DNA from 2 places in the Leucobacter chromiiresistens genome. Region 2 is predicted to be linked to the other one. Evidence: predicted binding sites of a transcription regulator. Region 2 holds the regulator's gene; the other holds the start of a gene.
What was found. Region 2 encodes HrcA, which represses chaperone genes, less so after heat shock. Its sites were predicted from a motif close to TTNGCACTCGNNNNNNNCGAGTGCNAA; they were not measured.

Region 1: a site for HrcA is predicted at 10,927-10,953, ahead of groL (chaperonin GroEL). Genes of this name have one in related genera too.

What each region holds. Positions count from the first base shown of each region.
Region 1 is NZ_FNKB01000001.1:74,717-90,042, forward strand. It holds gene BLT44_RS00455 (substrate-binding domain-containing protein) at 1-102, opposite strand, end outside; gene BLT44_RS00460 (ABC transporter permease) at 173-1,186, opposite strand; gene BLT44_RS00465 (sugar ABC transporter ATP-binding protein) at 1,188-2,792, opposite strand; gene BLT44_RS00470 (sugar-binding transcriptional regulator) at 2,972-3,931, shown strand; gene BLT44_RS00475 (SDR family oxidoreductase) at 3,928-4,698, shown strand; gene BLT44_RS00480 (carbohydrate kinase family protein) at 4,695-5,603, shown strand; gene BLT44_RS00485 (response regulator transcription factor) at 5,725-6,426, shown strand; gene BLT44_RS00490 (sensor histidine kinase) at 6,428-7,924, shown strand; gene BLT44_RS15805 (DUF559 domain-containing protein) at 8,029-8,868, opposite strand; gene groL (chaperonin GroEL) at 9,233-10,855, opposite strand; gene BLT44_RS00505 (LytR C-terminal domain-containing protein) at 11,052-11,888, opposite strand; gene BLT44_RS00510 (heme ABC transporter ATP-binding protein) at 11,986-12,795, opposite strand; gene BLT44_RS00515 (FecCD family ABC transporter permease) at 12,792-13,862, opposite strand; gene BLT44_RS00520 (heme/hemin ABC transporter substrate-binding protein) at 13,960-15,081, opposite strand; gene BLT44_RS00525 (HtaA domain-containing protein) at 15,081-15,326, opposite strand, start outside.
Region 2 is NZ_FNKB01000001.1:2,505,713-2,521,038, reverse strand. It holds gene BLT44_RS11520 (ComEA family DNA-binding protein) at 1-769, shown strand, start outside; gene BLT44_RS11515 (ComEC/Rec2 family competence protein) at 766-3,378, shown strand; gene holA (DNA polymerase III subunit delta) at 3,388-4,422, shown strand; gene rpsT (30S ribosomal protein S20) at 4,559-4,819, opposite strand; gene BLT44_RS11500 (MOSC domain-containing protein) at 4,997-5,920, opposite strand; gene lepA (translation elongation factor 4) at 6,014-7,867, shown strand; gene BLT44_RS11490 (DUF1990 domain-containing protein) at 7,864-8,730, shown strand; gene hemW (radical SAM family heme chaperone HemW) at 8,779-10,005, shown strand; gene hrcA (heat-inducible transcriptional repressor HrcA) at 10,141-11,178, shown strand; gene dnaJ (molecular chaperone DnaJ) at 11,233-12,336, shown strand; gene BLT44_RS11470 (16S rRNA (uracil(1498)-N(3))-methyltransferase) at 12,339-13,115, shown strand; gene BLT44_RS11465 (C4-dicarboxylate transporter DctA) at 13,090-14,457, opposite strand; gene BLT44_RS11460 (ATP-binding protein) at 14,634-15,326, shown strand, end outside.

The DNA.
Region 1 (15,326 bases), 2.4 Mb from region 2:
CTGCGCTGCAGGATCGCCCGCACCGCAAGCCGCGAGCGACAGCGCTGCCGCGCCGGCCACGGCGACCGCGAATCCGCGGCTCATTCGGGAGGTGAACTTCATTGGGTACTCCATTTCATCGGTGAATCGGGGGGTTCGGGAGGGCGCGCCGCCCCGGTCGGGGCGGCTGCCGTCAAGATCGTCGTCGTTTGCTGGCCCAGACGTCGACGGCGACCGCCGCGACGATGAGCACGCCCTTGATCACGTCCTGCCAGTAGGCGGGCACGGTCAAGATGTCGAGACCGTTGTTGAGGGTCTGGATGAGCAGCAGGCCGAGCGCCGTGCCCCAGACCGTGCCGCGACCGCCCATGAGGCTCGCACCGCCGATGACGACGGCCGCGATGGCGTCGAGCTCGTACCCCTGACCGAGGTTCGGGGAGCCGCTGATCACGCGCGAGGAGAGCATGATGCCCGAGAGCCCGGCGAGCGCACCGCTGATCGCGTACACGCTGTAGAGCACCCGACCCGTCTTCACGCCGGCGATCTGCGCGGCGAGCGGGTTGCCGCCCACCGCGTAGACCCGCAGGCCGTAGCTGGTGCGGCGCATCATCAGCCCGAAGCCGACGATCATGATGATCATGAGGATCACGGGGATGGTGAGCCCGAATACGCGGGTGTTCGCGAACTGGCCGTACTCGGTCGGCAGGCCGTTGATCGGGGCGCCGTCGCCGAGCACGAAGGCGAGACCGCTGGCGAGGGTGAGCATGCCGAGCGTCGCGATGAACGGCGGCACCTTCATCACGGCGACGACGAAGCCGTTGATCGACCCCGCGGCGAAGCCCACCGCGACGGCGACGATCGGCGCGAGCCAGATCTGATCCGGCAGCTCCTTCGCGGCGACGGCCGCCGCCATGGCGCTCAGCGCGATGACGCTGCCGACCGACAGGTCGATGCCGCCGGTCAGGATGACGAGCGTCTGCCCGAGCGCGATCAGGGCGAAGGGCGCCGCTGCGACGAGGATCGTCGTCACGTTGTCGACTGTGCCGAAGCGGGCGCTCCGGTACAGGAAGAACGCGATGATGAGCAGCATCACGATGACCATCGCGTAGCGGATGGCCAGCTCGCGGAACCACGGGCCGGAGAAGCGGCGGAGGTCGCCGCTCTCGGACACCGTCCGCATCACTTCGGTCTGCGTCGGATTCGACATGTCATGCGTCCTTTCGAGGAGCGTCTGCTGGTTCAGCGGCGGCCGTGCCCGCCCCCGAGACTTCGAGTCCGCTGGCGAGGCGGAAGATGCGGTCCTGCACCTCGGCGCCGGAGAGCTCGGCTGCGGAGAGCTCTCCCGCCACCGCTCCCTCGCGCAGCACGAGCGCGCGATGCGAGAGGCTCAGGATCTCGGGCATGTCGCTCGACGCCATGAGCACCGCCATGCCGCTCGCGGCGAGGTCGACGATGATGCGGTAGATCTCGCTGCGGGCCCCGACGTCGACGCCGCGGGTGGGCTCGTCGAGCAGCAGCACGTCGACGTCATCGGTGAGCCAGCGCGCGAGCACGACCTTCTGCTGGTTGCCGCCCGAGAGGGTCTCGAGCGACTGGTCGAGGTCGCGGCTGCGCAGACGCACCGAGTCCATGACCTCGCCGACGCGCGCGCGTCGGGCGCGCTGCTTGAGGAAGCCGGCGACGGAGAACTGGGAGAGGCCGGGCAGCGTGCCGTTGTCGAGCACCGACATCGGCAGCACCGCCCCCGCACCCTTGCGATCCTCGGGGACGAGCGCCATCTTCGCCGTGATCGCGGCGGCGGGTTCGCCCGGCTTCACGCGGCTGCCGCGCACGCGCACCTCGCCGCCCTCGGCCTTGCGCACGCCGAAGACGGTCTCCATGAGCTCGGTGCGGCCCGCGCCCACGAGGCCGGCCAGGCCGACGATCTCGCCGCGGCGCACCTGCAGCGAGATGGGCTCGCTCGCGCCCGGCACCTGCAGCGCGTCGAGCTCGAGCACGACGTCGGCGGCGGGCACCCCGCGCTCCGGGAAGAGGTCTTCGAGCTCGCGGCCGATCATCGCGGTGACGATGTCGTCGTCGGTGAGCTGCGCGAGCGCCCGATCCTCGACGAGCTCGCCGTCGCGGAGCACGATGACGCGATCGGCGATGGCGCGGATCTCCTCCATCTTGTGCGTCGTGAACAGCAGCGCGACGCCGCGGTCGCGCAGCAGGCCCATCACCTCGAGCAGACGGCCGACCTCGCGCTCCGAGATCGCGCTCGAGGGCTCGTCGAGGAGGATGACGCTGGCGCCGGTGTTCGTCGCCTTGACGATCTCGATGATCTGCCGGATGCCGACGGGGAGGTCGCCCATGCGCTTGCGGGGATCGGTCTCGAGGCCGAAGACGGCGAGCTGCTCCCGGGCCTGCTCGATCATCGCCCCGCGGCGGAGCCCGAGCGGGCCGCGCAGTTCGCGGCCGATGAAGAGGTTCTCGTAGACGCTGAGCTCGAGGATCGACGCCAGCTCCTGCGGCACGATGGCGACGCCGAGCCGGTGGGCGGCCTGCGCGTTGCCGGCCGGGAGGGGCGTGCCCTGCACCTCGACGCTGCCGCCGTCGGGCCGGTACTGGCCCGACGCGATCTTCATCAGCGTCGACTTCCCGGCGCCGTTCTCGCCCGCGAGCGCCGTGATGGTACCGGCCTCGAGTCTGAGCGAGATGCCGCGCAGCACCGGAATTCCACCGAATCCCTTGACGATATTCGTGCACTCGAGCAGCGTTCCGGTCGCCGGCGCGTGCTGCGCTGAATCGCGCACGTCGGCCTGCTGGTTACTCATGTTGCATTCACCCCTCTCCACGGCGAGCGGAGGTTCCTCGTCGTCCCGGCATGTGGGCGCTTCGATCGAGGCCCGTATAGGTTTTTACCACGACTTGTAACATCTGAGAAACACGCCCGCACATTTGAGCGATGCTACAGTCTGTCTGTCGCACTGTGCCAATCCGATGGAGGAGCCCCATGAGCGAAGCCGAACGCCGCATGGCCCTCGTCGCCACCCGACACTACCTCGACGGTCTCTCGCGCATCGAAATCGCAGATGAACTCGGCATTTCGAGGTTCGCCGTCGCCCGCCTGCTCGAGCAGGCCAGAGAGCGCGGCATCGTACGCTTCGAGATCGCCTCCCCCGACGACCTCGACCTCGCCCTCTCCGCTCAGTTGCGCGAGGCCTTCCGACTTCGACACGCAATTGTTGTACACGCGCCCAGCGGGGCGGAGGACACGCTGAAGCAGCGCCTCGGCGCCGCGGCCGCCCGCCTCGTCGAAGAGGTGATGACGCCGGGCGAGGTACTCGGCCTCGCGGCCGGCCGCACCCTGCGGCAGATGGTCATGGCGTTCGACGCGCTGCCCCCGGTCGACGTCGTGCAGCTCGAAGGGGTCGCCGCGGGCCTGCAGGAGAGCGGCGTGGAACTCGTGCGCCACGCCGCCCGCGTGTCCGGCGGCGTGCCCCACGCGCTGCTCGCACCCCTGCTCACCCGCAGCGACGAGACGGCCGCGCTGCTGCGCGACGAGCCCGCCGCCCGCGAGACGTTCTCCCGCTTCGCGGAGGTGACCACCGCGGTCGTCGGCATCGGCAGCTGGAACCCCGAGGACTCGCAGGTGTCGATGCTCGCCGGGCAGCTCGGGATCCGCGAATCCCTGCTCGACGCGGGCGTGCGCGCCGACCTCGGCGCCGTGCTGCTCGACATCGACGGCGCCGTGGTCGAGAATGCTGTGGGGCGGAGCGTCGGCATCGACGCCGCCAGACTCCGCGGCGTTCCGCACGTGCTCGCCGTCGCCGGCGGGCCGCTCAAGTTCGTCGCGGTGCGCGCCGCACTGCGCAGCGGGCTCATCCACTCGCTCGCGTGCGACGCGGGCACCGCCCAGGCGCTGCTCGCCGACGCCTCCCGCACCGACCCGCACCGAAGGAGCGATACATGAAGTTCGAAGATCTGCAGGGGCGCGCAGCCGTCGTGACCGGCGGCGGGCGGGGCCTCGGCCTCTCGCTCGCCGAGGCCCTCGCCGGCCAGGGCGTCGACGTCGCGCTGCTCGACGTGCTGCCCGACGTGGAGGCCACCGCCGAGCGGCTCGCCGAACGCTTCGGCGTGCGGGCGATCGGCATCCCCACCGACGTCACCGACCCCGAGCAGATCTCGGCAGCGTTCGACCGGATCGACGCCGCACTCGGCACCCCGCGCGTGCTGCTCACCGCAGCCGGCATCACGCTGCTCGAGGCCGCGGTCGACATCGACCCCGTGCAGTGGCGCCGCCTCCAGGCGATCAACGTCGACGGCACCTTCTTCGTGGCCCAGGAGTTCGCGCGGCGGCTGCTCGCCGCGCAGCTCGGCGGATCCGCGATCCTCGTCTCGTCGATGTCGGCGAAGATCATCAACGTGCCCCAGCAGCAGACCGCGTACAACACTTCGAAGGCCGCCGTCGACCACCTCACCCGGTCGCTCGCCGTCGAGTGGGCGGGCGCCGGCATCCGGGTCAACGCCATCGCCCCCGGCTACTTCCTCTCCGACATGACCAAGCAGTTCACCGAGAGCAACCCCGAGCTCGCCGCCGAGTGGACCTCGCGCATCCCGCTCGGGCGCATGGGCGACCCCGCCGACCTGCACGGCCTCGTGGCCTTCCTCGCCTCCGACGCCTCCGCCTACCTCACCGCCCAGTCGATCGTCATCGACGGCGGGTACACGGCGCTGTGAAGCACGCACGGAGCGCGGCGCCGCGAGCCCTGGTCTTCGGGGAGGCCCTCGTCGATGTGATCGACGGCACCGCGTTCCCCGGCGGCTCGCCGCTCAACGTCGCGGTCGGGCTCAGCCGCCTCGGCGTCGACACGACCCTCGCCGCGCGGTTCGGCGACGACGCGCACGGCGACCGCATCGCGCAGCACCTCGCCGCTTCGTCGGTCGCGTTCGCCAAGCCCGTCGCCGGGGCCGAGACGTCGCGGGCCGAGGTCTCGCTCGATGCGACGGGGCAGGCCCGGTACCGCTTCGTGCTCGACTCCGAGCTGCCGCGCATGCCGCTCGACGGCATCGACCTGGTGCACGCCGGCTCGCTCGGGGCCGTGCTCGCCCCCGGCGCCGCAGCCGTGGCCGACGCCTTCGACGATCCCGGCGCCCGCCTGCGCAGCTACGACCCGAACATCCGGCCCGATCTCATGCAGGATCACGGCGCGACGCTCGACCGGGTCGAGCGCCTCGCCGCCCGCAGTCACATCGTGAAGCTGAGCGACGAGGACGCCGCCTGGCTCTACCCCGAGACGGACCCCGACGACGTACTGGCGCGCCTGCTCGCCCTCGGCGCTCCGCTCGCCGTCGTGACTCGCGGCGGCGCGGGCTGCAGCGCGCGCTTCGGCGGCGAGCGCCTCGACGTGCCCGCCGAACGCGTGACCGTCGTCGACACGGTCGGCGCCGGGGACTCGTTCATGGCGGCGCTGCTCGCCGCGGTGCTCGACGGGCCGCTCGGCGACGCCCTGCTCGACGGGCGCCCGCTCGATGCGGCGCACGTCGAGGGCGCGCTGCGCTTCGCGGTGCGGGCCGCCGCCGTCACGGCTTCTCGGGCCGGCGCGAATCCGCCGTGGACGCGCGAGCTCGCCGGGGGTGCCTGAGCTCGGCGGTGCGCGCCGGGCTCGGCGGTGCGCGGCGGTGCCTGTCGCGCCGTCGGCAGGTCTCGCTGGGTGGCGGCTCCATTTCCAGCCACTTCATAGCAAACAATCAGAGACTGGGATCATGAACACTCAGCCAAAAGGACCCAGGATTCTCATCGTCGATGACGAGCCCAGCATCCGCGAGCTGCTCAGCACGAGTCTGCGCTTCGCCGGGTTCGGCGTTCGCGCGGTCGGCAACGGCGCGCAGACCATCTCGGCGGTGCTCGAGGAGGAGCCCGATCTCATCGTGCTCGACGTCATGCTGCCCGACATGAACGGTTTCAGCGTCACGAAGCGGCTGCGCTCAGCCGGGTACACGGCCCCGATCATCTTCCTCACGGCGAAGGACGACACGGAGGACAAGGTCGAGGGCCTCACCGTCGGCGGCGACGACTACGTGACGAAGCCGTTCAGCCTCGACGAGATCATCGCCCGCATCAAGGCGGTGCTGCGGCGCACCATCCAGGAGGACGAGGACTCGGTGCTCAGCGTCGGCCCGATCACGATGGATCAGGACACGCACGAGGTGACCGTGCAGGGGGCCTCGGTCGAGCTCTCCCCCACGGAGTTCAAGCTGCTGCGCTATCTCATGCAGAACGCGAACCGGGTGCTCTCGAAGGCCCAGATCCTCGATCACGTCTGGGAGTACGACTTCAACGGCGACGCCGGCATCGTGGAGTCGTACATCTCGTACCTGCGGCGCAAGCTCGATCCGCTGACCGAGGAGTCGCTGATCCAGACGAAGCGCGGCTTCGGCTACATGCTGAAGACCGAAGTCAAGTAGCGTGGCTCGGCCCAACTGGTCGGAGCGTTGGGCCGACGTCTCGCTGCGGGCGAAGATCACGGGCGTCACGGTCTTCATCCTCTTCCTCGGGCTCATCGTGGCGGGCGTCGGCACGCTCGCGGTGCTGCAGCCGATGCTGACGTCGAATCAGACTCAGGCGCTCGAGCGGCTGCGCGAGAACCCGACCCCGGCGCTGCGCCCCTACGCCAACTTCAACGGGCTCACCCCTGAAGACATCACGCAGGCGCCGAGCGGGTACTACGTGGCGCTGCTCGACGCCGATGGCAATGTGATCCGCGACAACACGCGAGATCAGGATCGGAAGACGCTGCCCGCAGTGACGGGCATCACCCTCGACTCGGTGATGTCGGAGTACCAGTCGGCGCTCATCGGGCTGCGTTCCGCTGATGGCGTGAAGTGGAACGCGATCGTCAAGCCGATCTATCAGGAGGGGCAGGCGGCCGGCACGCTGCTCATCGCCTCCTCGACCGCTCCGGTGACGCAGACGGTCGCGCAGTACATCATCATCTTCACCGGGTTCGGCATCGCGGTGATCCTGCTCGGGGCCGCGCTCACCCGCCTGCTCGTCACGGCCACGTTCCTGCCGCTGGCGGAGGTCGAGCGCACCGCGCTCGAGATCGCGCGCGGCGACTACTCGAAGCGCATCATGATCTCGAGCCCGCATACCGAGGTCGGGCACCTCGGCCAGTCGCTCAACATCATGCTCGATCGGCTCGATGGCTCGCTCGAGGACCAATCGCGCACGATCGAGCGGATGCGGCGCTTCATCGGCGACGCCAGCCACGAGCTGCGCACTCCCCTGGTGTCGGTGCGCGGCTACGCGGAGCTGTACCGCATGGGGGCGCTGCAGGAGGAGGAGAACGTCGCCCAGGCGATGGAGCGCATCGAGAAGGAGGCGATCCGCATGACCTCGCTCGTCGAGGATCTGCTCGCGCTCGCACGTCTCGACGAGCGCCGCCCGCTGGCGCTCGCCGCACTCCCCCTGAATCAGCTCGCCACCGACGCCGCGCTCGATGCGCGGGCGCAGGCCCCGGATCGTGAGGTGACCGTCGTCACCGATCCGGCGGAGCCGACGGTGATCGGCGACGAGCACAAGGTGCGGCAGCTCATGACGAACCTGCTGGGCAACGCCATGCGGCACACCCCTGATGGCGGGCCGATCGAGCTCGTCGTGTCGCACCCGACCCCCGAGCCCGGCGCGAAGCCGTTCGCGCGCTTCGAGATCGTCGACCACGGGGAGGGCGTGCCCGAGCAGATCCGCGACAAGATCTTCGGCCGCTTCTGGCGCGCGGACACCTCCCGCAACCGCGAGACCGGCGGCTCGGGGCTCGGCCTCGCGATCGTCAAGTCGATCGTCGACGCGCACGGCGGGTCGGTGAGCGTGCACGAGACGCCGGGCGGGGGCGCCACGTTCCGCGTGGACCTGCCGAGTGCGGAGGCCTCGGACGACACGGTCCCGGTCCCCCGCCTCCCCTGAGCCGCTGCCGCGCGCTGGGGCCGCGCTCCGGCAGTGGATCCTGTCGCGAGCGGAGCTTCGTGCCCGCAATGCACCCGCTCGACGCAGGATCCACTGCACGGCCGTCATGCGCGGCCGCCCGGGCCTCCCGCGAGCTGCGCCTGCGCGACGGCCATCATCACGAGCCGCTGCACCTCCGGCCAGTCCTCGAAGACCTGTCGATACGAGACTCGAATGCAGAAGTACCCGTCGAGGGCTTCGATCGCGTCGTTGAGATTGTCGCGATCGCGTTGTCGCCCGGTGTGCGTCGCGCCGTCGACTTCCAGAATCACGCATCGTTCGATGAGGAAGTCGACTGGGCGCCCCCTGACGATCGCCTGTGGAACGTCGTGCAGGCGCAGCCGCCGCAGTCGCTGCAGCACATACGTCTCCACTCCTGACCCGGAGTGCGGACTGCATCGCTCCAGGAGTCGCCGTGCGGCTCCCCGGAAGGGGAGCCGGGCGAGCGCAGGGCGGGAGACGAGCCCGCTGTGCAGTGCGGACTCCCAGATCGCGAGAGCCTCATCCGGCGGCTGACAGGTGGCGACGTAATTGAGCGCGTTCTCGATCGAGTCGATGATCGCGAACGGCTCGCGTCGGACGACGGCCCCGCCCCAGTGCACCCGATGCGGCCCGCGGGGCGCGTGCTGCTTCGGCGACCGCGTCGCGAGGTGGAGCCCGCCGGAACGACGCACCCACAGGTCACGTCTGCGCGCGAGCGTCACACACGTCACCACCATGCCGCGCTGCGCGGCGAGCACGAGCTCCCGATCCGCATCCGGCAGCGCGATCCAGCCGCGCGCCGGCCGCATGACCGCTCCCGCTGCGCAGGCGGAGGCGATGGCGTGCGCAGAATACCCGCGCTGCATGAGATCGGTCGATCGCAGCAGACCGCCCGCCCGATGAAGTTCTGCTCGCATGCTCATAGCTCCATCGTGGTCGCTGAGAGCAGCGATCTCCCCTGCGAGAAGCCCATCTGTGAACAACGCAACGGACCGACCGGCGGTCGAGGTCTGTGAGCGGATCTTGCGGCACCACTGCCCACCGATCCTCCCCACGCACCGCGATCCTCGCATCGCGGCCGCACCTCTTCGCGCTCATGCAGTGGATCCGGCCCGATGCAGGGCCTGAGGAGGAAATGCATCCGCTGGCAGCCGGATCTCCTGCATGAAGCGCACGCGAGCGCCGCCCGCTGAGCAGACCCCCCGCAGAGCACCCGCGCGGCAACAGGCGCCCGAAAACGCGAACAGGGGCCGCGCCCGAAGGCGCGACCCCTGCAAGCAGCGGGACTTAGAAGTCCATGCCACCGGTCGGGTCGCCGGCGGGAGCGGCGGAAGCCGGCTCCGGCTTGTCGGCGACGACGGCCTCGGTGGTGAGGAAGAGACCTGCGATCGACGCGGCGTTCTGCAGCGCCGAGCGGGTGACCTTCGCCGGGTCGAGGATGCCCTGCGCGACGAGGTCGCCGTACTCGCCGGTCGCGGCGTTCAGACCGTGGCCGATCGGGAGGTTCGCGACGCGGTCCGCGACGACGCCGGGCTCGAGGCCCGCGTTGAGCGCGATCTGGCGCAGCGGAGCCTCGATCGCGGTCTGCACGATCTTCGCGCCGACGGCCTCGTCGCCCGAGAGCTCGAGCGCGTCGAAGACGTCCTTGCCGGCCTGGATGAGGGCGACGCCGCCACCGGGCAGCACGCCCTCGTCGACGGCGGCCTTCGCGTTGCGCACGGCGTCTTCGATGCGGTGCTTGCGCTCCTTCAGCTCGACCTCGGTCGCAGCGCCGGCCTTGATGACGGCGACGCCGCCGGCGAGCTTCGCGAGGCGCTCCTGCAGCTTCTCGCGATCGTAGTCGCTGTCGGTGTTCTCGATCTCGCGGCGGATCTGCGTGACGCGGCCCTGGATGGCCTCGTCGTCGCCGCCGCCCTGCACGATGGTCGTCTCATCCTTGGTGATGATGACCTTGCGCGCCGTGCCGAGCATGTCGAGCGTCGCGTTCTCGAGCTTGAGGCCGACCTCCTCGGAGATGACCTGGCCGCCGGTGAGGATCGCGATGTCCTGCAGCATGGCCTTGCGGCGATCGCCGAAGCCCGGAGCCTTGACGGCTGCCGACTTGAAGATGCCGCGGATCTTGTTGAGCACGAGGGTAGCGAGCGCTTCGCCCTCGACGTCCTCCGCGAGGATGAGGAGCTGCTTGCCCGACTGGATCACCGGATCGACGACGGGGAGCAGGTCCTTGATGTTCGAGACCTTGCTGTTGACGATGAGGATGTAGGGATCCTCGAAGACCGCCTCCTGGCGATCGGTGTCGGTGACGAAGTACGCCGACAGGTAGCCCTTGTCGAAGCGCATGCCCTCGGTCAGCTCGAGCTCGGTGCCGAAGGTGTTCGACTCCTCGACGGTGACGACGCCCTCCTTGCCGACCTTGTCGATGGCCTCGGCGATCAGCTGACCGATCTGCTCGTCGGCCGCCGAGATGGACGCGGTCGCGGCGATCTGGTCGGTGGTCTCGATCTCCTGGGCGTTGTCGAGAAGCTTCGCCGAGACAGCTGCGACGGCCTTCTCGATGCCCTTCTTGATCGCGATGGGGTCGCTGCCGGCCGACACGTTGCGGAGGCCCTCGCGCACGAGCGCCTGGGCGAGCACGGTGGCGGTGGTGGTGCCGTCGCCTGCGACGTCGTCGGTCTTCTTCGCGACCTCCTTGACGAGCTCGGCGCCGATCTTCTCGTACGGATCGTCGAGTTCGATCTCCTTGGCGATGGAGACGCCGTCGTTGGTGATGGTGGGGGCGCCCCACTTCTTCTCCAGCACGACGTTGCGGCCGCGCGGCCCGAGCGTCACCTTGACGGCGTCGGCGAGCGTGTTCAGGCCCCGCTCGAGCCCGCGACGCGCTTCCTCGTCAAACGCAATGATCTTTGCCATGTATTTCGCCCCTCCGGAGGTGTTCGATGTGGTGAGCACCGTGCCGACGCGTGACGCCCCCGCACGGATGGTTAGCACTCAGTCGGATCGACTGCTAAGTCTCATTTTGGCACTCTGCCACGTCGAGTGCAAGCGTGTCTGCTCGCGCGCAGCGAACACGCGGGGAACGGGCGGTGACGGGTTCGTGCGCGCCCCGTCACCCGGAGACGGAGCCGCCCACCGCGGGGTCGGTCGGAGCGCCGGTTGCGGGGTCGATGGGGAATCCGGTTGCGGGATCGATGTCCCAGCCGGTCGCGGGATCGATGTCGAGGCCGGTCTCCGGGTTGATCTCGAGACCCGTGTCGGGGTTCGTCTCCCGCGCCGGGGCCTCCTCGCCGTCGGCCTCCGCGTCGGCGTCGGCGTCGGCGTCGGTCGCATTGTCGGCGCTGCCCTCGGTCATCTGCGCCGCCTCCTCGAGCCCCGGGCCCGAGTAGTCCGCCCCGAGCAGCACGACGAGACGCACGTCGTACTCCGCGTACTCGTCGGAGGTGTAGGTCGACACGCCGCCGAGCTTCTCGGCGAGGCCGGCCGCCGCCGCCTCGTCGTCGGGGTTCGAGTAGAAGACCGCCGAGATGTCGACGTCGGTGGTCGCCGCGCTTCCCGAGAACTGGATCTTGCCCCACTCCTCGCTGGTCACGATCTGGTCGAGCGCGGCGGCGAGGTTCTCGGTGGGCGTTCCGTTGAGGATCGCGATGGTCGCCTCGGGGTCGAGCTCGGCTGTCACGCTCGGCTGCGCCGATCCCGAGGAGGTGCCCGACGACGTGAGCGGCAGCTTGCCCGATCCGCCGGTGTTCTGCACCACGAGGATGCCGATGGTCGTGAGCACCGCGAACCCGAGGAGGCCGGCGATGAGGTACTGCCAGATGTAGCGGGGGCGCGCGGTGACGCGGTGGGCGCCGACGCGGCCGGACTGCTGCAGGCGATCGAAGCGATCCTCCGGGTACGACTGCCGGGCAGCGGAGTGCTTGACCTCGTCGTCAGTCGGTCGCGTCACGCGGTGCCCCTTCAGATGTCGCTGGTATCGAGCCGAACTCGCGCACTGCGAGATACTGACACCCTACAGCGGCCCGCCTGCCAGAAGGGTGACAGCGTCAGAGTGCGCGTCTCGGGATCACGATCGGCCGCCCCGTATCGGGGTCGGGCAGCACGCGCACCGCCGCCCCGTAGACCTCGGCGATGCGGCTCTCGGTGAGCACCTCCCCCGGCGCTCCGCGGGCGACGAGCGCACCGTGTGCGAGGATCGCGATCTCGTCGGCGTACGCGCCGGCGAGCGACAGGTCGTGCAGCACGATGATCACCGCGCGCCCCTGCTCGGCCAGCCCGCGGGCGATCTGCAGCACCGCCTCCTGGTGCTTGAGATCGAGCGCGGCCGTCGGTTCGTCGAGCAGCACCACCCGGGTCTCCTGGGCGAGCACCCGCGCGAGCGACACGCGCGCCTTCTCGCCGCCCGAGAGGTGGGGGAAGCCGCGCTGGGTGAGGTGGCCGACGTCGGCGGCGGCGGTGGCCTCGCGGATGGCCCGCTCGTCGTCGTCCGCTTCGGGGGTGCCGATCCACGGGGCGCGCCCCATGTCGATGACCTGCTGCGCGGTGAACGAGAACGCGACCTGGTTGGCCTGCAGCAGCACGGCCCGCGCGCGGGCCAGGTCGCGGGCGCGCCACTCGGCGAGGTCGCGCCCGGCGAGTTCGACGGTGCCGCTGGTCGGCTCGACGTCGCCGGAGAGCACACTGAGGAGCGTCGACTTGCCCGCGCCGTTCGGCCCCACGAGCGCGAGCACCTCGCCGTAGCGCACGTCCATCGTCACTTCCGCGAGGATCGGCACCGAGCCGACGTGGAAGCCAACGCCGGCGACCCGCTGGGCGACGGCGCCGCGCTCCGTCGCCGGTTCGTTCGCGGCGCTCATGCCCAGCCCCCCGATCGGCGTCGGTTGCGTCTGATCAGCCAGAAGAAGAAGGGGCCGCCGACGAGCGAGGTGAGCATGCCGATCGGCAGATCCGCCCCGTCGACGAGCGTGCGGGCGAGCAGATCCGCGTAGATCAGCAGCACGGCGCCTCCGAGCAGCGAGCAGATCAGCAGGAGCCGGTGGGCGGGCCCGAGGATCATGCGCATGAGGTGCGGCACGACGAGGCCGACGAACGAGATCACCCCGACGAACGCGACGCCGACGCCGGTGAGCAGGGCGACGACCACGATCGACACGATGCGCAGCCGCTCGACGCGCACGCCGAGGTGCGACGCGGTGCGGTCGCCGAGGGAGAGCAGGTCGTACTGCTGGGCGAACAGGATCGCGACGACGGCGGCCGCCGCGGAGACGATCGCCACGATGCCGGCCTCGTTCCAGCGCGAGCCGTTGAGCGATCCCAGCTGCCAGAACACGATCTGCTCGCGGCTGGCGGTGTCGCCGATGAACGTGAAGAGCGCGAGACCCGCCCCCGCGAACGCGTTGATGGCGACGCCGGTGAGCAGCAGCGTGACGATCTCGGTTCTGCCCTGGGCGCGCGCGGTGAGGTACACGACGAACGTCGCCGCGAGGCCCCCGAGGAACGCGAAGATCGCGACGGTCCAGCCGCCGAATGCGGTGATGCCGAGCGTGATGGACGCCGAGGCGCCGAGCGCGGCTCCCGAGGAGACGCCGACGACGCCGGGTTCGGCGAGCGGGTTGCCGAAGATCGCCTGCATCACGGCACCGGCGACGGCGAGGGCGGCGCCGACGAGCAGCGACATGACGACGCGCGGGAATCGGATCTGCCAGAGCGTGCGGTCCATAAGCTCATCGGCGGGCGCCCACGCGTTGTCGATGCCCATCCTCCGCAGCACCGATCCCACCACTTCGGCTGGTCCGATGGAGAGCTGGCCGAGTCCGGCGGAGAGGAGGATGCCGACGACCATGAGGATCACCGCTGCGGTGATGACGATGGCGCCGCGGCTCGCGCTGCGGCGACCGGCGGTGCTCGATACGAGGTGCGTCACGTGGTGCTCTCTCTGGCTGAGGGGTGCCGTTCGCGACCGGATCCGGGCGGGCGCGAACCCCCAGTCTACCGGCGTCGCCCGGCTCGGGCGGTGCCCGCTAGCGGCTCTCGGGCGCGTAGACGGCTCGCGCGAGCGCGTCGAGGATCTCGGCGGATCGGGGGCCGAACGAGAGCACCGTGCCGTCCTCCATGTCGACGAAGCGGCGGTGCTCGCCCGCGGTGGTGACCGCGATCGCGGGCTTCTCCTCGAGCAGCCCGTCGACGCCGCCGACCGACTCGATGCCGTGCGACATGACGAGGATCAGGTCGGGGTTCGCCTTCACGAGGGCCTCGTCGGTCATCGGCTTCATCCCGTCCCAGCCCATCTCCGTGGCGACGTCGATGCCGCCGACGGCCTCGATGAGCTGATCGGCGCCCGATTCCTTCCCGAAGAGGTAGTACACGCCGGCCGAACCGCGCAGGTAGACGAAGGCGATGCGCAGCTTCTCATCCTCCGCCTGCGGCGCGATGGCGGCGATCTCCGCGATCTTCGCCTCGACCTCGCCCGCGATGCGCTCGGCGAGCTGCTCGCCCGCCTCGGGGCTGCCGTAGATCGCGGCGATCTGCCGCGCGAGCGCCTCGGCGCCGGCGAACGACGGGTCGTTCTGCACGAAGACGACGGTGATGCCGACGTCCTGCAGCTGCTCGACGACGTCTCGCGGGCCGACCGATCCGTCGGTGATGACGACGTCGGGGTGCAGGTCGATGATCGCCTCGGCGTTCACCGTGTGGCCGCCGCTCGTGACGCGGGGCAGGTCTGCGAGGCTCTCGAGGGTGGTCGACTGGTCGACGCCCACGAGGCTGTCGGCGAAGCCGAGCCCGGCGACCGTCACGGAGATGTTGCCGCCGAGGTCGGCCGCGACGACCTTGTCGGTGCGCTCGATCGTCACATCGGTGCTCGAGCCGTCGACGGCGTACGAGGGGACGGTCGCGGGGAGCGTCTGCGCGGGGTTCTCCGCGACGGGCTCGATCTCTGTGTGCTGCAGCACCGCCGTCGACGGCCCCTCGTAGGCCTTCGGATCGTCGAGGGTGTCGAGGTCTGCGAGCGGCTCGGTCGAGGCCGGGGCCGAGGCTGCGCCGTCTGCGTCTGCGTCGCCGGAGGATGACGGCGCGGCGCAGCCGACGAGCAGCAGCGATCCCGCGAGGAGCGTCGCGAGGCCGGCCGCGATCCTGCGCCGCATCACCGGTCCTCCCCGAAGAGGCGGTCGTTCGCGCGCGGGTCGGTCTCCGGCGCCGGATCCTGGGCCGGGTCCTGCGCCGACTCGGCGGCCGGGGCGGGCCCGCTGCGCGGCTTGCGCGTGCGCCCGGCGAGCAGCATGCCGCCCGTGACCCCGATCACGAGGATCGCGATCCCGCCGATGATGATCGGCAGCCACGGGATCGACGCGGGCGCCGCCGCGGTCGCGGCCGTGTCGGACGACTCGGG
Region 2 (15,326 bases):
GCTTCGCCGCGGCATCGCGGCACCCGCGATGGCGGGGCTGCTCGTGTTCGCCGTGGCTGTTGCGATCGCGATCGGCATCACCCTGGCGCGCGGGCACGGCGTCGACGCAGCGGCAGCAGCCGACCCGGCGTCGGCGGCAGGGTCGGCTGTCGAACCCGGAGCAGACGCCGACGCGGCGGGGGAGACTGCTGCGACCGGCGCCGGGGCGACCGGCGGAGGGGCCTCGGCGGCCGCGGACCAGTCGGGCGCCGGCTCAGGCGACACCGGAGCTCTGGACTCGACGGTGCAAGTGCACGTCGTCGGGGAGGTGCGCGCCCCGGGCGTCGTGGAGCTCGAGGCGGGGGCGCGGGTCGCCGATGCGATCAAGGCCGCGGGAGGCGCGACCGAAGCCGCGGTGCTCGACGCCGTGAACCTGGCGCGAACGGCGACGGACGGCGAACAGGTGGTGGTGCCCGACGCGGCCCTCGCCGAAACCTGGCGGGCCGACCCCTCGCTCGCCGCGAACGGCGAGCACGCGGAGAATCGGTCGGGTGCGGCCAGCGCCGGTGGCGCTGCAGGCGCAGGCGCAGGTGCAGGTGGCAAGGTCGCACTGAACGCCGCGACGGTCGACGAACTCGACACGCTGCCGCGCATCGGGCCGGCGCTCGCGCAGCGGATCATCGACTGGCGCGACGCGAACGGCGGTTTCACGTCGGTGGATCAGCTGCTCGACGTTCCCGGTATCGGCGCCAAGACGCTCGACGGGCTCAGAGAACTCGTGACTCCGTGACCCGCGCATCGACATCTGCGCCCGGCAGCGGCCGTCTGCTCGCACCCGCGCTCCTCGCCTGGGGCCTCGTCGCTGCCGCCGTGGTGCACCCGGGAGCCGGGCGATGGCTCGGAATCACGGCTTTCGTCCTGGGAATCGTCGCCGTCGTCGCACGGCACTCCCGCTGCGGCGCGGTGCTGCTGCCGTACGCGGCGATCGCGTGCGCGATGATCGTACTGCTCGGGGCTCGAATCGACGGGCTCGAGGCGGTGCGAGCCGACGCCGGGTTCGCGGAGGTCGCATCGAGCGGGCAGCATACTGCGCTCGACGTCGAGCTGCGCGGCTTCCCGAAAGCGGCAGCGGCGAGCTCCGATGGCGGACCGTCGGCGTGGGTGCCCGCCGCGGCGCGCTCGGCGCGCGGCTCCCTGCCCGTCGTGCTCTGGTTCGACGATGACGCGCTGCCCGGCGACGAATCAGCACCCGGCCGTCAAGCGGGCCCACTTGAGACATGGGGCCCCGGCACCGCGCTCCGCGTGGAAGGCGCGCTCGCCGAACTCGATCACGGGTCGTCGGCGCAGTACGGCGTTCGGGTCACCGCATTCGCGGCGGGCGAGGAGCCGGAGTCGCCGGGACCGTGGCGCACGCTCCGGGCGGCGCTCACGGGGGTCGCTGCGCACATGCGCGCCGACCTGCGAGCGGCCGCGCAGTCGGTGCCGGGAGCAGAGCTCGTGCCGGGCCTCGCCGTGGGAGACACGTCGCTGCTGCCGGAGCGCCTCGAACAGCAGATGCAGGTCAGCTCGCTCACGCACCTCACCGCCGTCTCCGGGGCGAACTGCGCGCTCGTGATCGCCGCGATCACGACGCTCGCCGGGTGGCTGCGCATTCCTCGTCGAGCCCGACTGAGTGCCGCTGCGCTCGGACTGGCCGGCTTCGTGATCGTCGTGGGCCCCGATCCGAGCCTGCAGCGCGCCGCCGTAATGGCCGCGGTCGTGCTCGCCTCATCGTTCGGAGGGAAGCGGGCAGTCGCACTTCCCGGCCTCGGCATCGCGACCTTCGCGCTGCTCATGAGCGATCCGTGGCAGGCGCTGCAACCCGGTTTCGCGCTCTCCGTCGCCGCCACCGCCGGCATACTGCTCTGGACCCCGGGCATCGCCGCGGCCCTGGGGCGGATCGCACCGGGCCCTGCCTGGCTGAGAACACCGATCGCAGTCGCCATCGCAGCGCAATGCGCCTGCGGGCCGCTGCTGCTGCTCGTGCAGCCCGGGTTTCCCGCCGCCGGGCTCATCGCGAACGTGCTCGCGGCGCCGGCCGCACCCTGGGGCACGGGGCTGGGGCTGCTCGCCATGCTCGCGGCCCAGCTCGTTCCATCGGCAGGCACGGTGCTCGTCCATCTGTCCGGTCTTCCCGCCGGGTGGATCGCCGCCACCGCAGAGGTCACGTCATCCCTGCCCGGCGCGCGCTGGCAGTGGCCCGGCGGCTGGGGCGGGGCGCTGCTGCTCGCTCTCGTGGAGGGGGCGGTGCTCATCGCGTGGGGGCTGCTCGACCGGCGCTTCGGCGAGGGGCGTGATCGGGCCGAGGTGGATTGCCGGGGGCGGGTCGCAGGCGAGCACGACACGATTCCCCCCATCACGAGCGGGCGCGTGCCGTGGGGTCGCACGCGCCCCCGTCCGCGACCAGTGACGGTGTGGGTGGCGGCGCTGCTGTGCGGATCGGTCGGGGTCTTCCTCGGCCCGACGCTGATCGTGCCGACCACCATCCGTCTCACCGCCCCGCGCGACTGGAACGTCGTCGCGTGCGACGTCGGCCAGGGCGACGCGCTGCTGCTGCGCGATGCGAACGCCCCCGAGCGGGTCATGCTCGTCGACACCGGAGATGACCCCGAGCGGCTGACGTCGTGCCTCGAGCGTTTCGGCGTGCAGCGCATCGCGCTTCTCGTGCTCACCCATGACGACCGGGACCACGTGGGAGCACTGGGAGCAGTCGTGGACCGGGCGGAGCGCGCAATCGTCGCCCCGAGCAACCGCGAAGACGGCGACGCCCGACCGGTGCTCGAGCAACTCAGTGCAGCGGGCGTGCCCACTCGCATCGGTGCGTCGGGCACGCGCGAAGCGCTCGGCGATCTCGTCTGGGAAGTACTCGCCCCCGCGCCGGGCGCCGTGCCTGCAGATACCAACAGTGCGAGCCTCGTGCTGCGCGTGCAGGCCGGCGAGACTTCGGTGCTCATGCTCGCCGACACGGGCGAGGACGAGCAGCGGGCGCTGCAGCGCTCCGGCGCAGACCTCGACGTCGACGTGCTCAAGGTCGCGCACCACGGGTCCGCGGATCACGACCCGCTCCTGTTCACCCGCGCATCGGCCGAGGTCGCGCTCATCTCGGTCGGTGCCGAGAACTCGTACGGGCACCCCGCGCCGATGGTGACGAATGAGCTCGCGCGCCTCCAGACCACGGTGCTGCGCACGGACCTGATGGGGTCGGTCGCGGTCGGCGGCGCTCCCGGCGCACTCGACCTGTGGGTCGAACGCGACGCACCGGGTATGGCGCGCGGTATGGGGCGCCGCATGCCGGGCGCGCCCGAACCCCCGGCACCCCGCACGCAGCGCGCGTCGAGTGTCGCGACGCACGACGGGTAGTCTGGGGGAGTGGCACAGGCACGGAAGGCAGCTCCCCGCGCGGCGTCTGCGAAGACGAAGATTCCCCAGGTCGATTGGAGCGAGGCCCGCCCCGCCCCGGTCGTGCTCGTCTCGGGCCCCGAGAGCTTCCTCGCCGACCGAGCGGGCCAGGCGATCCGCACCGCGCTGAGCGAGACGAATGCCGACCTCGAGGTCCACGATGTCGATGCCGCCGCATACACGGCGGGCGAGCTGTTCACCATCGCGAGCCCATCGCTGTTCGCCGAGCCCCGGCTGATCCGCGTCGACGGGGTCGAGAAGTGCTCCGATGCGTTCCTCGAAGACACGAAGCGCTACGTCGCCGAGCCCGCCGACGGCACGACGCTCGTGCTGCGACACGCCGGCGGGCAGCGCGGCAAGGTACTGCTCGACCTCGTCCGCGGCGGAGCCGGCGGCGGCATCGAGGTCGTCTGCGCCGAAGTGAAGAAAGACCAGGATCGACTTGCGTTCGTGCAGGCCGAGTTCCGACGCCTGGGCGCTCAAGCGACGCCCGGAGCCGCGCGCCAGCTCGCCGCGGCCTACTCGGGCGGCATCGGCGAGCTCGCCGGGGCCATCGGTCAGCTCGTCTCCGATGTCGGCACCCGCATCTCCGAGGATCAGGTGTCGCGCGCGACCGAGGGTCGGGTCGAGACGAACGCGTTCCGGGTTGCAGACGCCGCGACGGCGGGGCGCGCGGCCGACGCGCTCGTGCTGCTGCGCCAGGCCTTCGCGACGGGCACCGACCCGATTCCGATGCTCGCGGCGCTCAACATGAAGGTGCGCGCGATGGCGCGCGTCTACGGCGCCGGCGGATCGGGCGGTCAGCTCGCGAAGGAGCTCGGCATGGCCCCCTGGCAGGTCGATCGGGCACTGCGAGAGGTGCGCGGGTGGCGGGAGGAGGATCTCGCGCGCGCGATCGACCTCGCAGCGGACACCGAGTGGATGCTGAAGGGCGGCAGCCGCGACCCCGAGTACGCGCTCGAGAAGTACCTGCTGTTCGTCGCCAAGCGCGGGCGGATCGCCTAACCCGTCGCGGCACCGGCGATCGGGCGCGACGCCCGACCCGCGGTCTGCAGCGAGGGCTCCGGGCGAGCGCACGCCGTCCCCGGGGAAACGAAAGAGGCCCCGCCGAAGCGGGGCCTCTTTCGTACGCGAGCGCGAGTTAGAGCGCTGCCGCCTGTGCGGCGAGCTTCGACTTGCGGTTCGCAGCCTGGTTCTTGTGGATGACGCCCTTCGAGGCGGCCTTGTCGAGCTTGCGGCCGGCGACCTTCAGCTTCGCCTCGGCAGCCGACTTGTCGCCCGAAGCGATCGCCTCGCGTGCCGCGCGCACCACGGTGCGGAGCTCGCTCTTGTACGCCTTGTTGCGCTCAGTCGCCTTGCGGTTGGTCTTGATGCGCTTGATCTGCGACTTGATGTTTGCCACGTTGAGATGTGTCCTTTAGATCCGGTTGACGGTTTGTTTCCGCACGGTGAGAGAGGGCACCTTACGGGTGGTGTGGTGAAAAACCACACGCAAGCCAAGACCCGAGTCTAGCAGAACCGACGTGCGGTTCCCAGTGCCCCCGCCTTGCGTGTGCGCCGGCGGGAGGGGGAGCGACGCTCACGTCGCCGCGTCCAGCAGCTCGACCGTGTCGCCGACGCCGATGTCGCCCCACGGCGCGCTTCCCTGCTCGGTGCCCGCGCGCACCGGCGCCGGCAGAGCGGCGGGCAGCAGCAGGGTGCCGAGGGTCGGCTCCGACTGTCCGACGCGCTGGGTGAGCGTGGTGAGCACCCGGGCATCGCGTTCGCCGGTCTCGGGGTTCGCATGCGTCGCGAGGCAGCGCACGATCGGCTCGGCGACGCGGAACTCGAGCTCGCCGATGCGCACACGTCCGCTCCAGTCGAGCTCCTCCCAGGCGTCGACGCCGTCGATCACGATGTTCGAGCGGAAGCGACGGTCGTCGAGCAGGGCCCCCGGGGCGAGGCCGTGGGTGGAGTCGGACGCGACCGCATCGACGCCGGCGGGCCGCTCGTCGCCGGCCGGCCGCTCGATGACTGCGCTGAGCGCGAGTACGCTCGCTCGGCCGTGCAGCGACACGTATCCCTGTTCGCGATCCTGGAAGCGCGCGTGCGCGCCGTCCCCGACGAGTTCGAGGGGGAGTCGCCCGGGGCGCTGCAGACGCCTGCCCTCGGGGGTGCCGAGCACGAACTCGGCGACGGCGTCGGCGAGGTGCCTCCGGCCCGCGTCGTCGAGCGCTTCCGACGCCCAGACGGCGCCGTCGCGGAAGATGGTGACGCGGTGCTCGGCCGCGTCGTATGCGAGGCGCAGCGCGGCGAGCGCCGGGAAATCCTGCAGCGCGAGGCCGCGCGCCTTCGGCCAGTAGTCGAGGCCGTCCCGCTGCTCGGGGAGCGCCGCATCGGCGAACCGGAATGCGAGCACGCGGTCGCCGACGATGCGGCCGTCGCGCTGCACCGTGATCCGGTCGCAGGGCTCGGGGGTGAATCCCTTGACGGGGTGGCGATACAGGGCGACGACGCGGGGCATCTGCTCATTCTCGCAGGAGCGCCGGCGCACGGGAACGGGTTTGCGTCGCCGTGCTGCTCGCAGGGGCGCGGCGGCGTGCGATAATTGCGGACAATGTCTCCACGCAGCCTGAACCCTCCAGTCCCGGCGTCGACCGACCCCGCGAAGATCCGCAACTTCTGCATCATCGCGCACATCGACCACGGCAAGTCGACCCTCGCCGACCGCATGCTTCAGGTGACGGGCACCGTGCCCGACCGCGAGATGCGCGCCCAGTACCTCGACCGCATGGACATCGAGCGCGAGCGCGGCATCACGATCAAGTCGCAGGCGGTGCGCATGCACTGGCAGGTCGCTGGTGGCGACTTCGCCCTCAACATGATCGACACCCCGGGCCACGTGGACTTCAGCTACGAGGTCTCCCGCTCCCTCGCGGCGTGCGAGGGAGCGATCCTGCTCGTCGACGCGGCGCAGGGCATCGAAGCCCAGACGCTCGCGAACCTCTACCTCGCGATGGAGAACGATCTCGAGATCATTCCCGTGCTCAACAAGATCGACCTGCCCGCGGCCGATCCCGAGCGCGTCTCGCGGGAGATCGCCGACCTGATCGGCGGCGATCCCGAGGACATCCTCAAGGTGTCGGGCAAGACGGGCGCGGGGGTCGAGGAGCTGCTCGATCGCGTGGTCGAGCGCATCCCGGCGCCGGTCGGCCTCGCCGACGCGCCGCCGCGGGCGATGATCTTCGACTCGGTCTACGACCCGTACCGCGGCGTGGTCACGTACGTACGCATGATCGACGGCAGGCTGTCGCCGCGCGAGAAGATCCAGATGATGTCGACCGGATCCGACCACGAGGCGCTCGAGGTCGGCGTGTCGGCGCCGGAGCCGCAGCCGACGCAGGGGCTCGCCGTGGGCGAGGTGGGCTACCTCATCACGGGCGTGAAGGACGTGCGCCTGTCGAAGGTCGGCGACACGGTGACCGCGAAGCGCAATCCGGCGACGGAGGCGCTGCCGGGCTACACCGATCCGAAGCCGATGGTGTTCTCCGGCCTGTACCCGCTCGACGGCTCCGACTACCCGGTGCTGCGCGAGGCGCTCGACAAGCTCAAGCTCGAGGACGCGGCGCTGCAGTACGAGCCCGAGACCTCGGTCGCGCTCGGATTCGGCTTCCGCTGCGGGTTCCTCGGGCTGCTGCACCTCGAGATCATCTCGGAGCGTCTGCGCCGCGAGTTCGACCTCGACCTCATCGCCACGGCGCCGAGCGTCGTCTACCAGGTCACCGCCGAGGACGGCCGCGAGATCACGGTCACGAACCCGTCGGAGTACCCCGACGGCAAGATCGCTTCGGTGCGCGAGCCGGTCGTCAAGACCGCGATTCTGGCGCCGAAGGACTACGTCGGCGCGATCATGGAGCTCTGCCAGAGCCGTCGCGGCAGGCTGCTGGGCATGGAGTACCTCGGCGAGCGCGTCGAGCTGCGGTACAGCATTCCGCTCGGCGAGATCGTCTTCGACTTCTTCGACCACCTGAAGAGCCGCACGCAGGGCTACGCGAGCCTCGACTACGAGCCGATGGGCGAGCAGGAGGCGGACCTCGTGAAGGTCGACATCCTGCTGCAGGGCGAGGCGGTCGACGCGTTCAGCGCGATCGTGCACCGCGACAACGCCTACTCGTACGGCACGATGATGACGGAGCGCCTGCGCAAGCTCATCCCGCGCCAGCAGTTCGAGGTGCCCATCCAGGCGGCGATCGGCGCCCGCGTGATCGCTCGCGAGAACATCCGCGCGATCCGCAAGGACGTGCTGGCGAAGTGCTACGGCGGAGACATCAGCCGCAAGCGCAAGCTGCTCGAGAAGCAGAAAGAGGGCAAGAAGCGCATGAAGATGGTCGGCCGCGTCGAAGTGCCGCAGGAGGCGTTCATCGCCGCACTCTCGGGTGATGTGGAGGGCAAGGAGGGCGGCAAGCGATGAGTCAGGATCAGCCGCCCCGGCGCAGCAGCCACGTCGAGATGCCGGTCGCGTACGCCGCGGTCGGCGCCTCGAAGGATCCCGACGTCGTGAAGTATCCGCCGGAGGGCACGACGCCCTATGAAGAGGAGCTGCGTCTCGGCAGCGGCCAGGACCGGTTCCTGATCGCGTCGAGCCTGCTCATGACCTGGGGCGCGCAGCGCGGTTCGGGTGTGCGCGTCACCGACATCGTGCGCGGCACCGGATCCGAGTACGTGGGCCCGAGCTTCGACGGCGACGGGAAGCCGGAGGCGGCGGGCGACGTCGAGGAGCAGTTCGGGCCCGACGGGGAGCCGTACATCGTGGCCGGCACCACCGCGGTGCTGCATGCGGAGGGCCAGGATCCCCGGAGCGTGCTCGTCGTCTACACGGTCGACGAGGAGCGGCGCGTGGGCTTCGCCTGGGGCACCGGTGACGAGGCGGGCGCCGTGGGGGAGCAGCTCTTCGTCATCGAGCACCGGGCCGACGACACCGTCTGGGCGGTCGCGCGCGGCTTCGTCGCGGCACCGAAGAACGGTCTGCTCGGCCTGCGCGGCCGGGCCGACGTGCGCACGGCACTCGATGCGGTGAAGCGCGGGATCGCGGCACTCGCACCGGGTGCGCAGCCCGCCCCCGACCTCGGGCCGAGCGCCGGCGAGCAACCGGTGGCGGTCGAGCCCGCGGCCGAGCCGGAGCCGGACCCCGCGGCAGCGCCGGCGCCGCAGCGCGAGCCAGCGCCCGACGAGGCCCCGGCTCCCGAGGCGGCGCCCGCAGGCGAGCCAGAGGCCGATTCCGGTGACGCGGCGACCGGCCCCACCCACCAGCGGCGGCCGAGCAAGCGCACGTGATCGTGCGACGACTCGCGACTCGCCGCGCTGCATCCGAGGGGGAGCTCCGTGCCGAGCGCGCTGCCTGACGGCGATCCCGCTCCCGAAGACGGCTCGCTGCCGGGCGGGGTGGAGATCGGGGCCGAGGGGCGCCGATTCGGCGTCTACGTGCACGTGCCCTACTGCCGCGTGCGCTGCGGGTACTGCGATTTCAACACGTACACCGCGAGCGAGCTCGGCGGCACCTCGCGCGGCGACTACGCGGCGCAGGTCGGGCGCGAGCTGGCGCTGGGCGGCCGGGTGCTGCGCGACGCGGGGCTCCCCGAGCGCCCTGCCTCGACGGTCTTCTTCGGCGGCGGCACCCCGACGCTGCTCCCGGCCTCCGACCTCGCCGCCATGCTCGGCCGCATCCGCGACGAGTGGGGGCTCGCGGGCGGCGCCGAGGTGACGACGGAGGCGAACCCCGACTCGGTCGACGCGGCGTACCTGCAGACGCTGGCCGATGCGGGGTTCACCCGGGTGAGCTTCGGCATGCAGTCGGCGGTGCCGCACGTGCTCGCGACGCTCGACCGCACGCACTCGCCCGAGCGCGTGCCGCTGGTCACGCGGTGGGCTCGCGATGCGGGCCTGCAGGTGAGCGTCGATCTCATCTACGGAACGCCGGGGGAGAGCCTGGGCGACTGGGAGCGGTCGATCGACGCGGCCCTGGCGTGCGAGCCCGACCACATCTCCGCGTATGCGCTCATCATCGAGCGCGGCACGAAGCTGGCCGCGCAGATCCGACGCGGCGAGGTCGCCGCGCCCGACGAGGATCTGCACGCGGAGATGTACGAGCTCGCCGATGCGCGCTTCGCGGAGGCGGGGTTCTCCTGGTACGAGATCAGCAACTGGTCGCGCTCGCCGGAGACGCGTTCGCGGCACAACCTGGCCTACTGGACGGGTGAGGACTGGTGGGCGGCGGGCCCCGGTGCGCACAGCCACGTGGGCGGCGTGCGCTGGTGGAACGTGAAGCATCCGGGCGCGTACGCGCAGCGCATCGAGCGGGGCGTGTCGCCGGCGCATTCGCGGGAGTCGCTCACCGACGAGTCGCGGCGCGAGGAGCGCATTCTGCTGGAGACGAGGATCGTCGACGGTCTGCCCGCCGACGTGCTGAGCGCCGGTGAGCGCCGCGCGATCCCGCAGTTGATCGCCGACGGGCTCATCGAGGGGCGGGCGGCGATCGCGGGCCGCGTCGTGCCGACCCTGCGGGGGCGCCTGCTCGCCGATACCGTCGTGCACCGGCTGCTCGGCGCCTGATGCGGGCGGGCGTCCGCGCCCTGCGGGCACGGGATGCCCGCGGCGTGTTCGCTGCGAGCGGGAACCGCCGGAGAGCGCGCGCCCTGCGCTAGACTTGGCACTCGGAGCAAGTGAGTGCCAGGGTCAGGAGGGGCGATGGTTTCGGAGCGCAGCCTCGCGGTGCTGCACGCGATCGTCGGCGATTACGTGTCGTCGAACGAACCCGTCGGGTCGAAGGCGATCGTCGAGCGCCACAGCTTCGGCGTCTCCGCCGCGACGATCCGCAACGACATGGCGCTGCTCGAGGAGGACGAGCTGATCGCGCAGCCGCACACCTCGTCGGGCCGGGTGCCGACCGACAAGGGCTATCGCCTGTACGTCGACACGCTCGCGCGCATCCGCCCGCTGACCTCGGCGCAGCGCTCCGCCATCGAGCGGTTCCTGGGCGAGTCCTCCGACCTCGACGACGTGATGGCGCGCACCGTGCGCCTGCTCTCTCAGCTCACCAATCAGGTCGCGGTCGCGCAGTATCCCTCGCTGCGCCGCACCGTCGTGCGCCACATCGATCTCGTGGCGCTCGGCGAGGATCGGGTGCTCAGCGTGCTCATTCTGGGAAGCGGCGTAGTCGAGCAGCAGGTGGCCCTGCTGCCGGCGTCGCGCGTGACGGAGGCGTGGGTGCACGGGCTGCGCCAGCGGATCGCCGAGGCGGCGGTCGGCAGCGACGTCGAGTCTGCGGCGCGGGCGGTGGCCCGGCTCGACGAGGATCTGCTGCAGTGGTCGCAGCCCGACGAGGCCGAACTCGTGAAGCGCGTGCTCGCGGTCGTGCTCGGGCAGCTGCAGGCGAACCGCAACGACCGGATCGCGGTGGCGGGTGCGGCGAACCTGTCGCGGCCGGGCGGCGAGTTCGCCGGTTCGCTCCCCGTCGTGCTCGAGGCGATCGAGGAGCAGGTGACGCTGCTCCGGCTCTTCGGCGAGCTGGCGCACGACGACCGCGAGGTCTCGGCGTCGATCGGACGCGAGAACGAGGCGTACGGCCTCTCCGAGACCTCGATCATCGCGTCGAAGTACGAGGACGGCGTTGCGATCTCGAAGCTCGGCGTGCTCGGCCCGCTGCGCATGGACTACGCGGGCAACATCGCCACGGTGCGTGCCGTCGCACGCTATCTCAATAGATTCCTGGGGGAGGAGCGGTAGCGTCCGCCCACCCCGCCCATCATTTTCATCCCCGACCCTGAGGAGCAGAACAGCGTGGCCGATCATTACGAGACTCTCGGTGTCTCCCGCGAAGCGAGCCCCGAAGAGATCAAGAAGGCCTACCGGCGACTCGCCCGGCAGCTGCACCCGGATGTGAATCCGAGCGAGGAGGCGGCTGATCAGTTCAAGAACGTGACGCACGCCTACGACGTGCTCAGCGATCCCGAGCAGCGCCAGCGGTACGACATGGGCGGCTCGCAGGGCGGCGCCGCCGGCTTCGGCGACATCTTCGAGACGTTCTTCGGCGGCGGGGGCTTCGGCGGCGCCGGCCAGCGCGGGCCGCGATCCCGCTCGGAGCGCGGGGACGACGCGATGATCCGCGTCGACGTCTCGCTCGAGGACGTCATCTTCGGCACGCAGCGTGAGATATCGGTGAACACTGCAGTGCTGTGCGAGGTGTGCCAGGGGAGCTGCACGCAGCCGGGCACGCACCCGGTCACGTGCGACGTGTGCGGCGGCCAGGGGCAGGTGCAGCGTCAGGTGCGCTCGCTGTTCGGCAACGTCGTCACGATGCATCCGTGCGGCAGCTGCCAGGGGTACGGCACGATCATCGAGCACCCCTGCGTGGAGTGCGCGGGCAAGGGCCGGGTGCGCGAGCGTCGCACCTTCCCGATCGAGGTGCCCTCGGGCATCGATACGGGCACGCGCCTGCAGATGCGCGGCGGCGGCGAGGTCGGGCCGGGCGGCGGGCCGAACGGCGACCTGTTCATCGAGTTCCGGGTGATGCACCACGACACCTTCAGCCGCGACGGCAACGATCTGCTCTGCACGATGCAGCTCTCCATGACCGACGCGATCCTCGGGGCGCAGGCGAAGCTCGCCGGTCTCGACGGCGAGGTCGAGGTGGCGGTCGAGCCCGGTGTGCAGTCGGGCGACATGCTCACGATCCGCGGCCGCGGCATCCAGGGGCTGCGCAGCACGACGCGCGGCGATCTGAAGATCGCGGTGCAGGTCACGACGCCCACGAAGCTGTCGAACCGCGAGAAGGATCTGGTGCGGCAGCTCGCCTCGCTGCGGAAGGACGACGCCCCGCATCTCGGCGAGTTCCATCAGGGGTTCTTCGGCAAGATCCGCGATCGCTTCTTCCGTCAGGGCTGAGGGTGGCGAACCTCTACTACCGCGAGGATCTCGACGACGCGGGCCTCGCTCCGGGGTCGCTCGTGGAGATCGGCGGTGAGGAGGGCCGCCACGCCGTGCGCGTGAGTCGGCTGCGCGTGGGGGAGCGCATCCTGATCGGCAACGGGGCGGGAGCGCTCGGCGAGGGAGTCGTCGATGCGGTCGAGAAGGATCGCTGCACGGTGCGCATCGATCGGGAGGTCTCCCGGCCCGCACCACCCGGCCCCCGAGTCGTGCTCGTGCAGGCCCTCGCGAAGGGGGATCGCGACGAGCGCGCCGTCGAGCAGGCCACGGAGTTCGGCGCCGACGCGATCGTGCCGTGGCAGGCCGCCCGCTCGGTCTCGCGTTGGGATGGCGCCGGGGGCGAGGAGAAGACCGCAAAGGGTCTCGCGAAGTGGCGGCGCATCGCCCGCGAGGCGTCGAAGCAGTCGCTCCGAGCCGCTGTTCCCGAGATTCGGGAGCCCACGACGCTCGATGCGCTGTGCGGCATCGCGGCGTGCGAGGATCGCGCGGTGATCGTGCTGCACCCGCGGGGTGCCGCCCGTCTGTCGGAGTGGGCGCGCACCGCGGCCGCGTCAACTGACGAGCTGCAGGAGGCGGTGCTCGTCGTCGGGCCGGAGGGCGGGTTCGCGGATGCGGAGCTCGACGCGTTGGAGGCGGCGGGGGCCGCGGTGCTGCTGCTGGGGGACACGGTGCTCCGCACCTCCTCCGCGGGCCCCGCGGCGATCGCGGTGCTCAATGCGGCGTTCGCCCGGTGGTGAGCTCGTTCGCCGCGTTCCCGTGAGCGTCGCCGCTCAGGGTCGATTCGTCGAACGGCACCTCGCCGCGCAGCACCCGTCGCACGCGTGCGATGTCGATCTGGCGCGTCCATGTACCGAGCAGGAGCGTCGCGACCGCGTTGCCGGTGAAGTTGGTGAGCGCGCGCCCCTCCGACATGAAGCGGTCGATCCCCACGATCACGCCGACCCCGTCGACGAGCTCCGGGCGGTAGGCCTGCAGTCCGCCGGCGAGAGTCGCGAGCCCGGCGCCTGTGACTCCGGCGGCCCCCTTCGAGGCGATGATCATGAAGACGAGCAGCCCGATCTGCTCGCCGATGCTCATCGGGTCGCCCATGCCGGCGGCGATGAAGAGCGAGGCCATCGTAAGGTAGATGGCGGTGCCGTCGAGGTTGAACGAGTACCCCGTGGGTACGGTGATGCCGACGACGGGTGTCGAGACGCCCGCGTGCTCCATCTTGGCGATCAGCCGCGGCAGTGCCGATTCGGAGGAGGAGGTGCCGACGATCAGCAGGTACTCGCGCCCGAGGTACTTCATGAGCGCGAAGATGTTGAGGCGGGTGACCGCGTAGAGCAGCGTGCCGAGCACGCCGACGATGAAGACGATGCAGGTGAGGTAGAACCCCGCCATGAGCACCCCGAGGCTCCAGATGGCTGAGGCTCCCGTCTTGCCGACGACCGCGGCGATCGCCCCGAATGCCCCGATCGGGGCGAGCCAGAGGATCATGCCGAGCACCCGGAAGACGAGCGTCTGCAGGTGCCGCACCGCGTGCATGACGGGGGCGGCGCGATCGCCGAGGCCCTGGAGCGCGAATCCGGTGAGCAGCGCGATGAAGAGCACCTGGAGCACGCTCTCGCCGGTGAGGGCCGAGAAGAACGTCGTCGGGATGATGCCGAGCACGAACTCCTGTGTACTGCTGCTCTCGCCCTCGACCGCGTACTCCGCTCCCTGCATGTCGAGCCCGGTGCCCGGGTGGAGCAGATTTCCCACCACGAGTCCGATCGCGAGGGCGAACGTCGACATGAGCATGAAGTACGCGAGGGCGAGCCCGCCGATCTTGCCGACGGTCGCGGCCTTCGCGATGGAGCCGACCCCGAGCACGATGGTGCAGAAGATGATGGGCGCGATCATCATCTTGATGAGCGCGACGAACGCCTTGCCGAGCGGTTCGAGCCGGACGGCGAGGTCGGGCAGCACGAGCCCGATGATCGCGCCGAGCGCGACGGCGGCGATGACCGCGACGTAGAGCCAGGTGTGCTTGTCCCAGGTCGTCCGGCGCCGTTTCCGCGTCGACGATCCGGTGTCGTGGGTGGTTGCCGTCGCCATGCTGCTCCTCCTGAGAACGCCGTTGTCGAGATGTCGCGCGGGCGCTGCGAGGCAGGGCCGCGGTGCGCTGATCACGTTAAGGCGCTCGCGCGCTCCGGGCGCTTTTCGGGCTTATCGGACCTCGAACGATGGGGATCGGTCGTCGCCGCGCGAGGCGACATGGCATGATATGACTCATGCGTCACCAGCGACGACGGAGCGCGACCTCCCGGGTATTCGTGGTGCTAATGTGCGGGGTGCTCGCCGTCAGCGTGATCGTCACCGCGCTCCTCCTGTGGGACAGTCGGCGCGCAGAGTACCGGCACTCCGAGCGCACGACGCGCGCTCTCGCCATCGCCCTGGCCTCGGCGCCGCATACCGCCCGCGCGTTGACCGAGCCGCCCGGATCCGCCGCCGCGATGGACGCGCAGGAGCGCGTCTCCCGACTCAGGCGGGATATCGGCGTCAGCTACATCACCGTGATGGATGCCTTCGGAACGCGCCTCACCCACCCCGACCCGACGCAGATCGGGAGGCACTACCGCGGTACGATCCCCGACGAAGCCGAGCCCTTCACGGAGCGGTGGACCGGTACGCTCGGCCCCTCCATCCGCACGATCGCTCCCGTCGCGGATGCCTCCGGTCGCACCATCGGGTGGGTCTCCGTCGGCATCACCGTCAGCTCGATCGCCCAGGAGATCTCGCGCGAGATCCCGCTCGTACTCGCGGTGAGCGGCGCGTTCGCGGCCGTGGGAGCGGTCGCCGCGCTCGCCGGGCGGAGGATCACACGGCGGATCACCGGCGATCTCTCAGCCGAAGCCGTGCGAGAGGCGCTGGTCTCGCACGACTCGTTGCGCACGCTCAGCGAGTCGCTGCGGGCGCAGACCCAC